One region of the Streptosporangium sp. NPDC048047 genome, then DNA from elsewhere that is predicted to be linked to it. Evidence: riboswitches for the same ligand, from Rfam matches in the RefSeq annotation. Region 1 holds a riboswitch; the other holds the start of a gene.
The links. Region 1 has a riboswitch for cyclic di-AMP ahead of AB0D67_RS31930 (CHAP domain-containing protein). Riboswitches for the same ligand answer to the same signal wherever they lie in the genome.

Region 1 (4,757 bases):
TAAAACGGCGCCCGGCGCGCAGCACCCTGGGTGGGACCTCGACGCGCAACCGGGCGCGGCGGCGGGCGGCGGCGTACGCCGGACCGTCGAGCAGGGAGCGGGCCGGGACCAGGCGTCCCGAGCGGGCCATGCCGACCAGGGTGACCAGGTGGGAGGTCCAGTCGTCCAGCCCGCCGGGGTGGAAGTAGTTGGCGTGGCACCACTCCCCGTCCGGGGTGAGGAAGCGCCCCGCGGCCAGGTCTTCGAGGGTGCCGAGCAGTCCGCTTCCCTCGAAGACGAGGTTGATCGTCTCGGCGCCGACCCCGAAGTCCGACAGCACCAGCAGGGGAACGGAGCAGGCGATCGCCTCCAGCGCGGCGGTCGAGCTGACCGTGACGAACCCCGCCGCGCGGGCGAGGTGGTCGCGCATCGGGCCGGCCTCGAACCGCACCGCGCCGGCGGGGACCGCGTCCCGCCCGGCCAGTTCCTCCCACAGCCGCCGGTAGGGGTGCCGCTCGGCGTGGGTCTGCCGCTCGTCGTCGAGGGCGCGGAGCTTGACCACGACGTCCAGGTCCGGCCGCCGCCCGGCCAGATCCGCCAGGGACAGCAGGATCCGTTCCCGGTCCTCTCTGCGCCTGGGCACCTTGGCCTGGGCGGCGAACACCACGCGGTCGCGCGGCCCGGCGGGGGGCGGGGCCTGCCCCGCGGGCAGGAACGGCAGCCGGGCCAGGCCGACCGCGCCGCCGCCGCCCAGCCTCCGGCCGAGTTCGGTGAACTCCGCCACCTCCCGGCCGCTGTGCAGGACGAACAGGTCGCAGCCGCTGCGGAACAGCCATGCCTTCTCGGTGGCGGGGACGGAGATGCCGGGCAGCCCGGAGACGAACACCGGCCTGGGCGAGAGGCCGGCGAGCACCTCACCGACCAGCACGTCAACCACCGGGCCGGTGCAGGCGGCCAGCACCGCGTCGGGCCGCAGCCGTTCGGCCGCCCGGCGCAGCGCCCGCGCCGACAGCACGGGAGGGTCGGCGGCCACCCCGGTGACGGCCGCGCGGATCTGCGCCGGCGAGGGCGCGATGGGGGTACGGATCACCGCGAGCTCCGCCGTACAGCCGCCGGGAAGGCCCGCGAGCAGGTGGGCGGCCCACTTCAGATAGGAATCCGAGTCGGCCACGGCCAGGACCTTCACTTTTTGACTCCGGTGTCGTGAGGAGCGGACATCGACAGGTGTGAGCGGAGGGAGGGCACCGCCAGGGCGGTCCACCAGTCGTCGGGGACGTCCACCGCCTCCACGGTGACGCCCCGGGGTGCCAGCAGGACCCGTAGCGAGGTGACGGCGGTGGACGGCAGGCTGAGCACCCGCTGCCCGGCGTCCAGTCCCCGCAGGGTCATCTCGGCGGGGGCCCCGGCGTCGTAGACGGTGACGCCGGGCTGCGCGCCGATCCGTTCGAGGTCGCCGGGGTCCTCCCGGCGGTGCGGGAAATAGGCCATCGGCCCGGCCGCGCCCACCCCGGCGAGCCAGGTGAGGTAGCGGTCGCGGTGGATCAGGCCGTTGCGCACCAGTGAGGTGCCGAGGACGACCGTGGGCTCCTGCGGCCGGGGCCGGCGCAGTGGCTGCGCGCGCAGCCAGGTGAAGTCGTGGACGACCAGTTCGGCTCCCCTGCCGCGTACGGCGCGCGCCAGGTCGTCCGGGACGGGCATCGCGGTGAAGACCGTCAGCCGGCCCGACCGGGCGGCCGAGCGCAGTCGCAGACCGGCCGCCGCGCCGAGGACGGAGCGCGACGGGCCCGCGGTGGCCCGGGCCCGTAGCAGCGGCCTGCCGGGGGGCCCGGCGAGCAGTTCCAGGAGCCTGATCGTGGCCAGCCCGTCGTCGACGACCACGATCCGTCCGGGGAGTGCGGTGAGCCAGCGGGCCTGGACCCGGCCGGAGAAGGCGTCGCCGATCACCCAGGTGATGCCCCGCCGGGGCCTGGGCGGCCCGGGGGCCGGGTCGGCCTGTTCCAGCCCCGGGGGAAGGACGAGGCGGGACAGTTCCCGGCGGGTGGCGGTCAGCGGGCGCGAGCCGGCACGGGGTACCACCCGGACGGGGGCGCCGAGCAGCCCGGCGTGGCAGGCCTCGACCACGCAGAGCAGTTGCAGGGGGGACTCCGCCCAGGCGATGGCCGAAGGCTGTTCCCGCGCGTGGTCCCGCCCCTCCTCCACGCCGGGCGATGACCCGTTCACGATCGCCTCACCGTAACCGTGACGCCTTACGCGGCCGGGAACCGCGGATGAACATCCGAGCACGCGCGCCCGGCGACGTGACGCCCGGCAAGGCGCTGAACAGGTAAAACGATCCCCCTTTAAAAAGATCTACGTTAGGGGGCGATTCAGCCGGGAAGAACCGTTCGTCGCGCCGGGGCGTCGCCGGTTCCGCGGTGCGGAAATCCCTGTGCCGCAAGGGTTTGCGGCTTTTGCGAAAGCCTTTGGCCCGAAGTCGCCGATCTTCGGACCGAGAAGCCGGCGATCACCGATATTCGGCGTTTTCCCAAGTAAAGGCAATGCGGGAGCTTGCAATCGGCCTGGAGCAGCACGTACGTTCTACTCGTTCGCGATGAGTACCGAGGTCCACAGACCCATCTCTCGTCGACACATTGCCCGACCGCGCATCATCACGACGGATCACTCCGTCGATGGGCGCGGCCGCCGAATCCGCGGCTCTCGCGGAACCGGGGAACCACTTCATGGGGTGAATCAGCGCGTTCGCGCGCCGTAGGGCACTTCCCAGCCCGAACCCGTCAGCTAACCCGGTAGGCGGCATGGAAGCGACGCAAGGAGCCGAACTCTCCCATGGCCAAGAACCGCCTCACCCCCGGGAAGCACAGCCTGGTCCGCGCCCTCGTGGGCGCGTCCATCGTCCTCGCCGGCGGTGCCGTGACCACCGTTCCCGCCCTCGCCGACAGCCACGCCTCCGGCCCGCAGGCCGGGTCCGTCACCGAGAACGCCGCGGCCTCGTCCGAGACCCAGGCCCAGAACCTGCCCAAGGTCAGCGCCCAGCAGGTCCTCGACATCGCCGCCCAGCAGATCGGCGTCTCGGAGAACGCCGCCGGCGGCGGCACCAAGTTCCATGCCTGGTACCTCTCCAGCCAGCGCGCGAAGGAGACCGTCGCCCGCGACGGCGGCAGGATCCAGGACTACGCCAACGCCCCCTGGTGCGCGATGTTCGTCTCCTGGGTCGGCGAGCAGGCCGGTATCCGGCCCACCATGGGCTGGGACGCCTACACCGTCAGCTACGCCAAGTGGTTCGCCGACAACGGACGCTGGGGTCAGACCCCGAAGCCCGGCGCCGTGGTCTTCTTCGACTGGGGCGGCAGCAAGGACATCGACGCCATCGACCACGTGGGTCTCGTCAAGAAGGACAACGGCGACGGCACGATCACCACGATCGAGGGCAACACCGGCAACGGCAAGGTCGAGGAGCGTGTCCGGCCGGTCGCCCAGGTCGACGGCTACGGATACCCGGCCTACAACGGCTGACGGACGACTCCGGTCTTCCGTTCCCCTCTCCCCTTCCCTCGTCCGCTCCCGTCCCTCCGGGAGCGGCGAGGACCGGCGGACGACGGACGGCGACCCGGCACGACCGGGTCGCCGTTTCGGCTTTCCGGCCGGGACCTTATCGCCGCGAGGAAGGGCCGGACGATCCCCGATGCACTGGATGATCCCGGTTGGTGAGCGTTCGCCGCGTCGTGTCATGTTGGGGTGGGAGCGCTCCCAAGCGCCCGATCGCACAGTTTGTCACCTTAACGACTGTTCGCCGAGCTGAAACACCCGCGATGTAACGGTTACGTTTCGGCATATTGACGCGCCGGTTGCCCATCGTCCAGTCTTCGTGGGAGCGCTCCCAAAAGCTGCCCGCGCGCAACCCATCGCCGATCGCGTTCGTCGGGGGCCGGTTCGCGATGTCACCTCCCAATCGATTCGGGCGACCACCTGAGAGGGGTCCGGAATGTTGAACACCAAGCGACACGGCAAGCTCGCCGCCGTCGTGGTGATGACCGCCGCAGCACTGGCGGTCACCTCCTGTAGTTCGAGTGAGCCCGCCAAGAACACGGCCGCCTCGGGCGGCTCGGCCTCCGAGCCGGTGACCATCACCGTGCAGACCTTCGGCGGCGGCGCGAACTTCGGCTACAAGAAGGCCGTCGAGACCTGGAACGCGTCCCACCCGAACATCCAGATCAAGCACGAGAACCCGACCGACCGGTTCGAGGACGTCTTCCTGCCCCAGCTCCTGCAGCGCCTGCAGGCCGGCAGCGGCGCGGCCGACGTGGTCGGCATCGACGAGGGCGCGATGGGCCTCATGAAGGCCCGCCCGCAGTTCTTCGCCGACCTCGCCGAGTACGGCCTGGACAAGCGCAAGAGCGACTTCCCCGCCGCCAAGTGGGAGAACGGCATCAACAAGGACGGCAAGCTCTTCGCCCTCGGCACCGACATCGGTGGCATGGCGATGTGCTACCGCAAGGACCTGTTCGAGAAGGCCGGTCTCCCGAGCGAGCGTGAAGAGGTCAGTAAGCTCTGGCCGGACTGGAACGCGTTCATGGAGGTCGGCAAGAAGTTCCAGGCCGCCAACACCGCCAAGGGCGACCCGAAGTTCCTCGACGGCCCCAACACCCTCTACAACGTGGTCCTGTCGCAGGAGGCGCCGAAGAACGGCAACGTCGCCTACTTCGACAAGAACAACCAGCTCATCCTGGAGTCGAACCCGGCCATCAAGACCGCGTTCGAGACGGTGAAGAGCTTCAGCC
Region 2 (4,757 bases), on a different contig from region 1:
CCACCCCGGCGTAGACGGGGCGGGCCGAGACCGCCGAGGCGGCCACCCAGCCGAGCACCTGGCCGGTGCCGGTGTCGCAGGCCACGTGGCGCAGGTGCGGCAACCTGGCCGCGGTGAAGCCCTCCCAGCTCGGGGCGAGGGTCTCGAAGCTGGCCTGGCCGGTGTCCAGCCCGGCCTGATAGATGGCCAGCACCTGTTCGGCGTCGCATCGGCGCATCGGCCGGATCTCCACCCCCGGCGGAGCGTCGGGCCCGGCGGCCTGGGCGGTCGCCGGGCGCGCGCCGGGTTCCTCGTGACCGGCCGCGCCGGAGCGGCCCCGCCCGAAGGCGTCCTGCCCGCGGCCGGCGACCGTCCGGCCGGGGATCTCATCGTGCGCCATTACCGGTACTCCTTCACTCGCAGACGGGCGCGGCCGGCGCGGGGTTGCCCATGACCACGTCGGCAGCGGTGGGGAAACAGCTCACGCAGTTCTCGTTGATCCGGTACAGGCCGGAGGTGCCCTGCCGTTCCACCAGCACGAACCGCACCTCGGCCAGGATCTTCAGGTGGTGCGAGACGGTGGACTGACCCACCCCGGACACGGCCACGATCTCGCCCACGCTCATCGGCGCGCGCCGCCGCGCCAGCAGCGACACGATCTGGATGCGGGTGGCGTCGGCCAGGGCCTTGAACCAGCTCGCGTACTCCTCGGCCTCCGCGCGGGGCAGCGGCCCCTTCTCCTCGTTCATCGTCAATCGACGATAGTCGATGAACGAGGAGGGCGGAAGCCCGCCGAACGGCGGGCCCACGCGTGCCCGTGCTTTTCGGAAACCCCGTCCCTGGAGGTGTCGCAGGTCCTTGGACGGGCGAGCGGACGCGCCCCGGGTCAGGGGAGGCCGTTGCTTCTGCGGTAGTCGTTCCACGCCCGGACGCAGAAGTCGTGGCGCCAGTCGTCCGGCCGGAAGTTGCGGCAGGCGTAGGCGGTGTCGAACCGCAGACCCACGCCGCCGGAGCCGTCGTGGCCGCCGGGACCGGCGGAGGTGTCCCGGGCGTCACGGGTGTCACGGGCCGGGGCACCGGGGGCGCCGCCGTCGGCCCGGCCCCGCGGTCCGGCCTCGGGGGCGGGCGCCCCCGGGCCGCGCCCGTGTCCGTGCCCGCGGTCGTGCGGGGCGTGCGGCGGGCGCGAGAGGCCCCGTGTCTCCCGGTGGCCCGGCCCGCCGCCTCCGGCCCCCGCCTCCGTTCCCGCTTCCGTCCGCGTAGCGGCCTCCGGCGTACGGCGTGCCGCGGCGTGCCGCCGCTCCTCCCCCGGGGCGCGGCCGTCCGGGGTGTCCGCCGCGTCGGCCCGGGGCCGCACCAGGCGTGGTTTCAGCTCGCGGACGACCATGACCCTGCCGGGTTCGGCGGAGGGCGTGCGGGCGGCCTGCGGCGGGTGGACGACCGCGGTGCCGTGCGGGGCGAGCGACGGCGCGGGCTGCGGGGCCGCCACGGCGGAGGGCCGGTCGTCCAGCGGGGACCAGCCGGAGGTCCAGACGCCGAGCCCGGCGGCCGCCAGGAAGGCGCCGATCAGCGCCGGGCGCAGCAGCCGGTCGCGCCGGAGACGCGGACCCGTCCAGGAACGCGGCCGTTCCCCGGCCGGGTGGCGCGGCCGGCCGGCGAGGGCGATGCCGGCGTCCACCAGCGAGCCGTGCATGAACGGGTCTCCGGGGCTCTGCGCCGGACCGTCGTACCGGGCCTCGGGGCGGACCGGCGGACGGGACGGGGACGCGGCGGACCCGGGCGGGCCGCCCGGGGGCCCGCCGTACGGCATGCGACCGCGGGGGCCCGCACCGGAACCGCGCCCGCGGGCCGGACCATGATCATCCTGCATCTCGCCTCCCCGTCGCCGGATCCGATCTCCCCCCAGCCTGCCGAACATCACGGTCCGTACGCGTCAGGTAACGGCGCGCTCTTACGGAGCTGTTACCAAGGGGACACCACGAATCCCTACAGACCGGACGTATGGCCGAGATGCGGCCGCCGTGGCGACCGCCGGGAAGTCCGGTCGCCACGGCGGGCGGCCCGGTTCCCGCCCGGTCCGGGACGGCGAGGCGTCAATTTTTACCATGGGCCCCGATCCCCTGCGGGCAGGGTGGTCCGGCACCCTCCCGATCACCGGCGCGATCCGCTCCGTCGCAGGTCACTTGCCCTTTCCGTGGGGCAACGCATACCTTTTGTCATCGCGGCGCGAAAGCCGCCCCAGCGGCACGAGAGCCGCTCCATCGACCGGACCCGACGCCGTTTCCGTGGCAATGCCCGCCGACGGCGTGCGGACGCCGAATCCGCGCCTTCCCAGCGGAACCGGGGACCCACCTTTTCTGGGGTGAATCGGACGACCTCTCATCGAAGCGTCCGTAGGGCACTTCCATGCCCGAACCCGACAGCTAACCCGGTAGGCGACATGGAAGCAAGGAGCCGACACCCCATGCGCAACCCCCGGATCAGCACGCTCGGAAACCGTCTCGGCCTGGCCCTCGCGGGCACGGTCCTGACCGGCGCCGCCCTCGGCGGCATCGCCCCCGTCACGGCCTCCGCCTCGCCCGCCGGGCAGGTCACGGCAGCCCAGCGCGTCTCCCAGCAGGAGGCGGGCCCGCTCACGTACGGACTGGACGTCTCCAACTACCAGCCCGCCTACGACTGGAGCACCAGCTCCGCCCAGTTCGGCATCATCAAGGCCACCGAGGGCACGACGTTCCGCGACCGCTCCTTCGCCAGGCACTGGAGGGAGCTGGACAAGAAGGGCATCGTGCGCGGGGCCTACCATTTCGGCCACCCGGGCAACGACCCGATCGCCGAGGCCGAGCACTTCCTGTCCGTCGTGGACGCGCAGCCCGCCAGGCGCGGCGACCTGCTCGTCCTGGACCTGGAGGCCACCGACGACCGCTCCGTCGAGCAGGTCAACGCCTGGGCCAAGGCGTGGCTGGCACACGTGAAGGCCAGGACCGGCGTCACGCCGATGTTCTACAGCGGTCTGAACTTCGCCGAGACCTACGGCGCGGGGCTGGAGCAGTACCCGCTGTGGGTGGCCGCCTACGGCCGGGAGAAGGGCGCCGTGACGCCCCCGGCCGGCTGGAAGGCGTGGACGATCCACCAGTACTCGGACTCGCCCATCGACCAGAACGTCTCCGCGCTGAGCCCGGACCAGCTCCGCGCCCTGGGCCGCCGGTCGGCGTGACCGGCGGGCCGACGATGGTGTTGACGCCGCCGGGACCGTAGTAGTCCGAGGCCCGGCCGAGGGCGACGCGCAGTTCGCCGGAACGGTGGGCGGCCAGCAGCGCCTCGGCCATCTCGGCGCGTACCCGGCCCCTGGGGTCGGCGGCGGCGTACGGCAGGTCCTCGGTCAGGGGTCCGTCGGCGGGGCCGTACATGTACAGGTTGTCGGCGAGGACCAGTTTCGCGCCGGCCGCGGCCGCGCCCCGGCGCACCGCGCCGGTCATGCGGGGGAACTCCTCCACCCACCGGTCGTAGGCGGGGGCGGCGCAGTGGTGGACGACCTCGGCCCCGGCGCAGGCGGCCTTGGCGCCCTCGGCGGTGGTCACGTCACCTCGGTGGACCTCGACGCCGTGCGGCTCCGGCACCCGGCCGCTGCGGTTGACCGCGCGGACGCGGTGCCCCCGGGAGACGAGCTCGCGGACCACGGAGCCGCCGATGGCTCCTCCCGCGCCGAGGACGACGTGCAGATCAGATGCAGGGGGGCATGACGCCTTCCCGTTCGCGGATTTCGAAGAAGCGCCATGAAACGGCGTCGCGACACGACTGTCAAACGGGCCACCGGCCCGGCAGGCCCCCGATCCCCGCGGGCGTCGCGCCGGGTTCCGGCCGAGGGGTCAACCGCCGGCCACCAGGGCCACGATGTCCTCGACGCGCACGATCTCGCCGCGCGCTCCCCAGTTGCCCTCCGGAATCTCGTTGATGTGCACCCACGCGGTGGCGGCCTGGGTGAACCGTTCCGGATCCTCGTCGGCGTCCGCGAGCACCCGCGTGACGCGCCGCACGATGTCGCGGCGTTTGCCGTCGTCCATCGAGCCGGCCGGAACCCCCACCCGCACCACGTACTTCGGCTTCTCCCCGGCGGGCAGTCGCCGGCCGCCGACGAACCAGGCGTCGACCTCGTTCACCACCAGCCACGAGATGGACCTGGCCGTCTCGGTGTCCGGGGCGCCCTCGGCGATCATCACCTCCGACACCAGCCGCCCGCCGATCATCTCGCGGCGTTCCTGGTCGAGCGATCCCTTGGGGACGAACAACTCCACGAACGGCATCTGTCAGTCCTTTCATTGAACTCTTGATCCACGAACGTACAGCAGTGAGTTCAATGATTCAACTGACTATGCTGGGGTCATGCAACGGATCAGCTTCGCGGAGATGCACTGCTCGATCGCACAGTCACTGGAGCGCGTGGGCGAGTGGTGGACACTGCTGATCGTGCGGGACATCCATCTGGGCCTGCACCGGTTCGACGACATCGCGGAGAACCTCGGCATCTCCCGCAACCTGCTCACCCGCCGGCTCGAGACGCTGGTCGCCGGCGGCATCGTGGAGCGCCGGGCCTACCAGAAGCGGCCGCCACGGCACGAGTACCACCTCACCGAGGCCGGCCTCGAACTCGTGCCGGTGCTGATGGCCCTGATGGCCTGGGGCGACAAATGGGTGACACCGGCAGGCGGTCCGCCGGTGCGCCTGGTGCACCACGAGTGCGGCGCCGAGTTCACGCCGCGGGTCTGTTGCTCGGAGTGCGGGAA

Region 2: another riboswitch for cyclic di-AMP. It lies ahead of AB0D67_RS09605 (GH25 family lysozyme); the one in region 1 lies ahead of AB0D67_RS31930 (CHAP domain-containing protein).

What each region holds. Positions count from the first base shown of each region.
Region 1 is NZ_JBEZNH010000055.1:18,631-23,387, reverse strand. It holds gene AB0D67_RS31940 (DUF6716 putative glycosyltransferase) at 1-1,150, opposite strand, end outside; gene AB0D67_RS31935 (hypothetical protein) at 1,162-2,199, opposite strand; cyclic di-AMP (ydaO/yuaA leader) riboswitch at 2,650-2,787, shown strand; gene AB0D67_RS31930 (CHAP domain-containing protein) at 2,806-3,492, shown strand; gene AB0D67_RS31925 (ABC transporter substrate-binding protein) at 3,962-4,757, shown strand, end outside.
Region 2 is NZ_JBEZNH010000008.1:52,444-57,200, forward strand. It holds gene AB0D67_RS09590 (N-acetyltransferase family protein) at 1-379, opposite strand, end outside; gene AB0D67_RS09595 (metalloregulator ArsR/SmtB family transcription factor) at 393-728, opposite strand; gene AB0D67_RS09600 (hypothetical protein) at 866-1,669, opposite strand; cyclic di-AMP (ydaO/yuaA leader) riboswitch at 2,280-2,429, shown strand; gene AB0D67_RS09605 (GH25 family lysozyme) at 2,441-3,190, shown strand; partial or broken gene AB0D67_RS09610 (NAD-dependent epimerase/dehydratase family protein) at 3,231-3,695, opposite strand; gene AB0D67_RS09615 (tautomerase family protein) at 3,843-4,277, opposite strand; gene AB0D67_RS09620 (helix-turn-helix domain-containing protein) at 4,357-4,757, shown strand, end outside.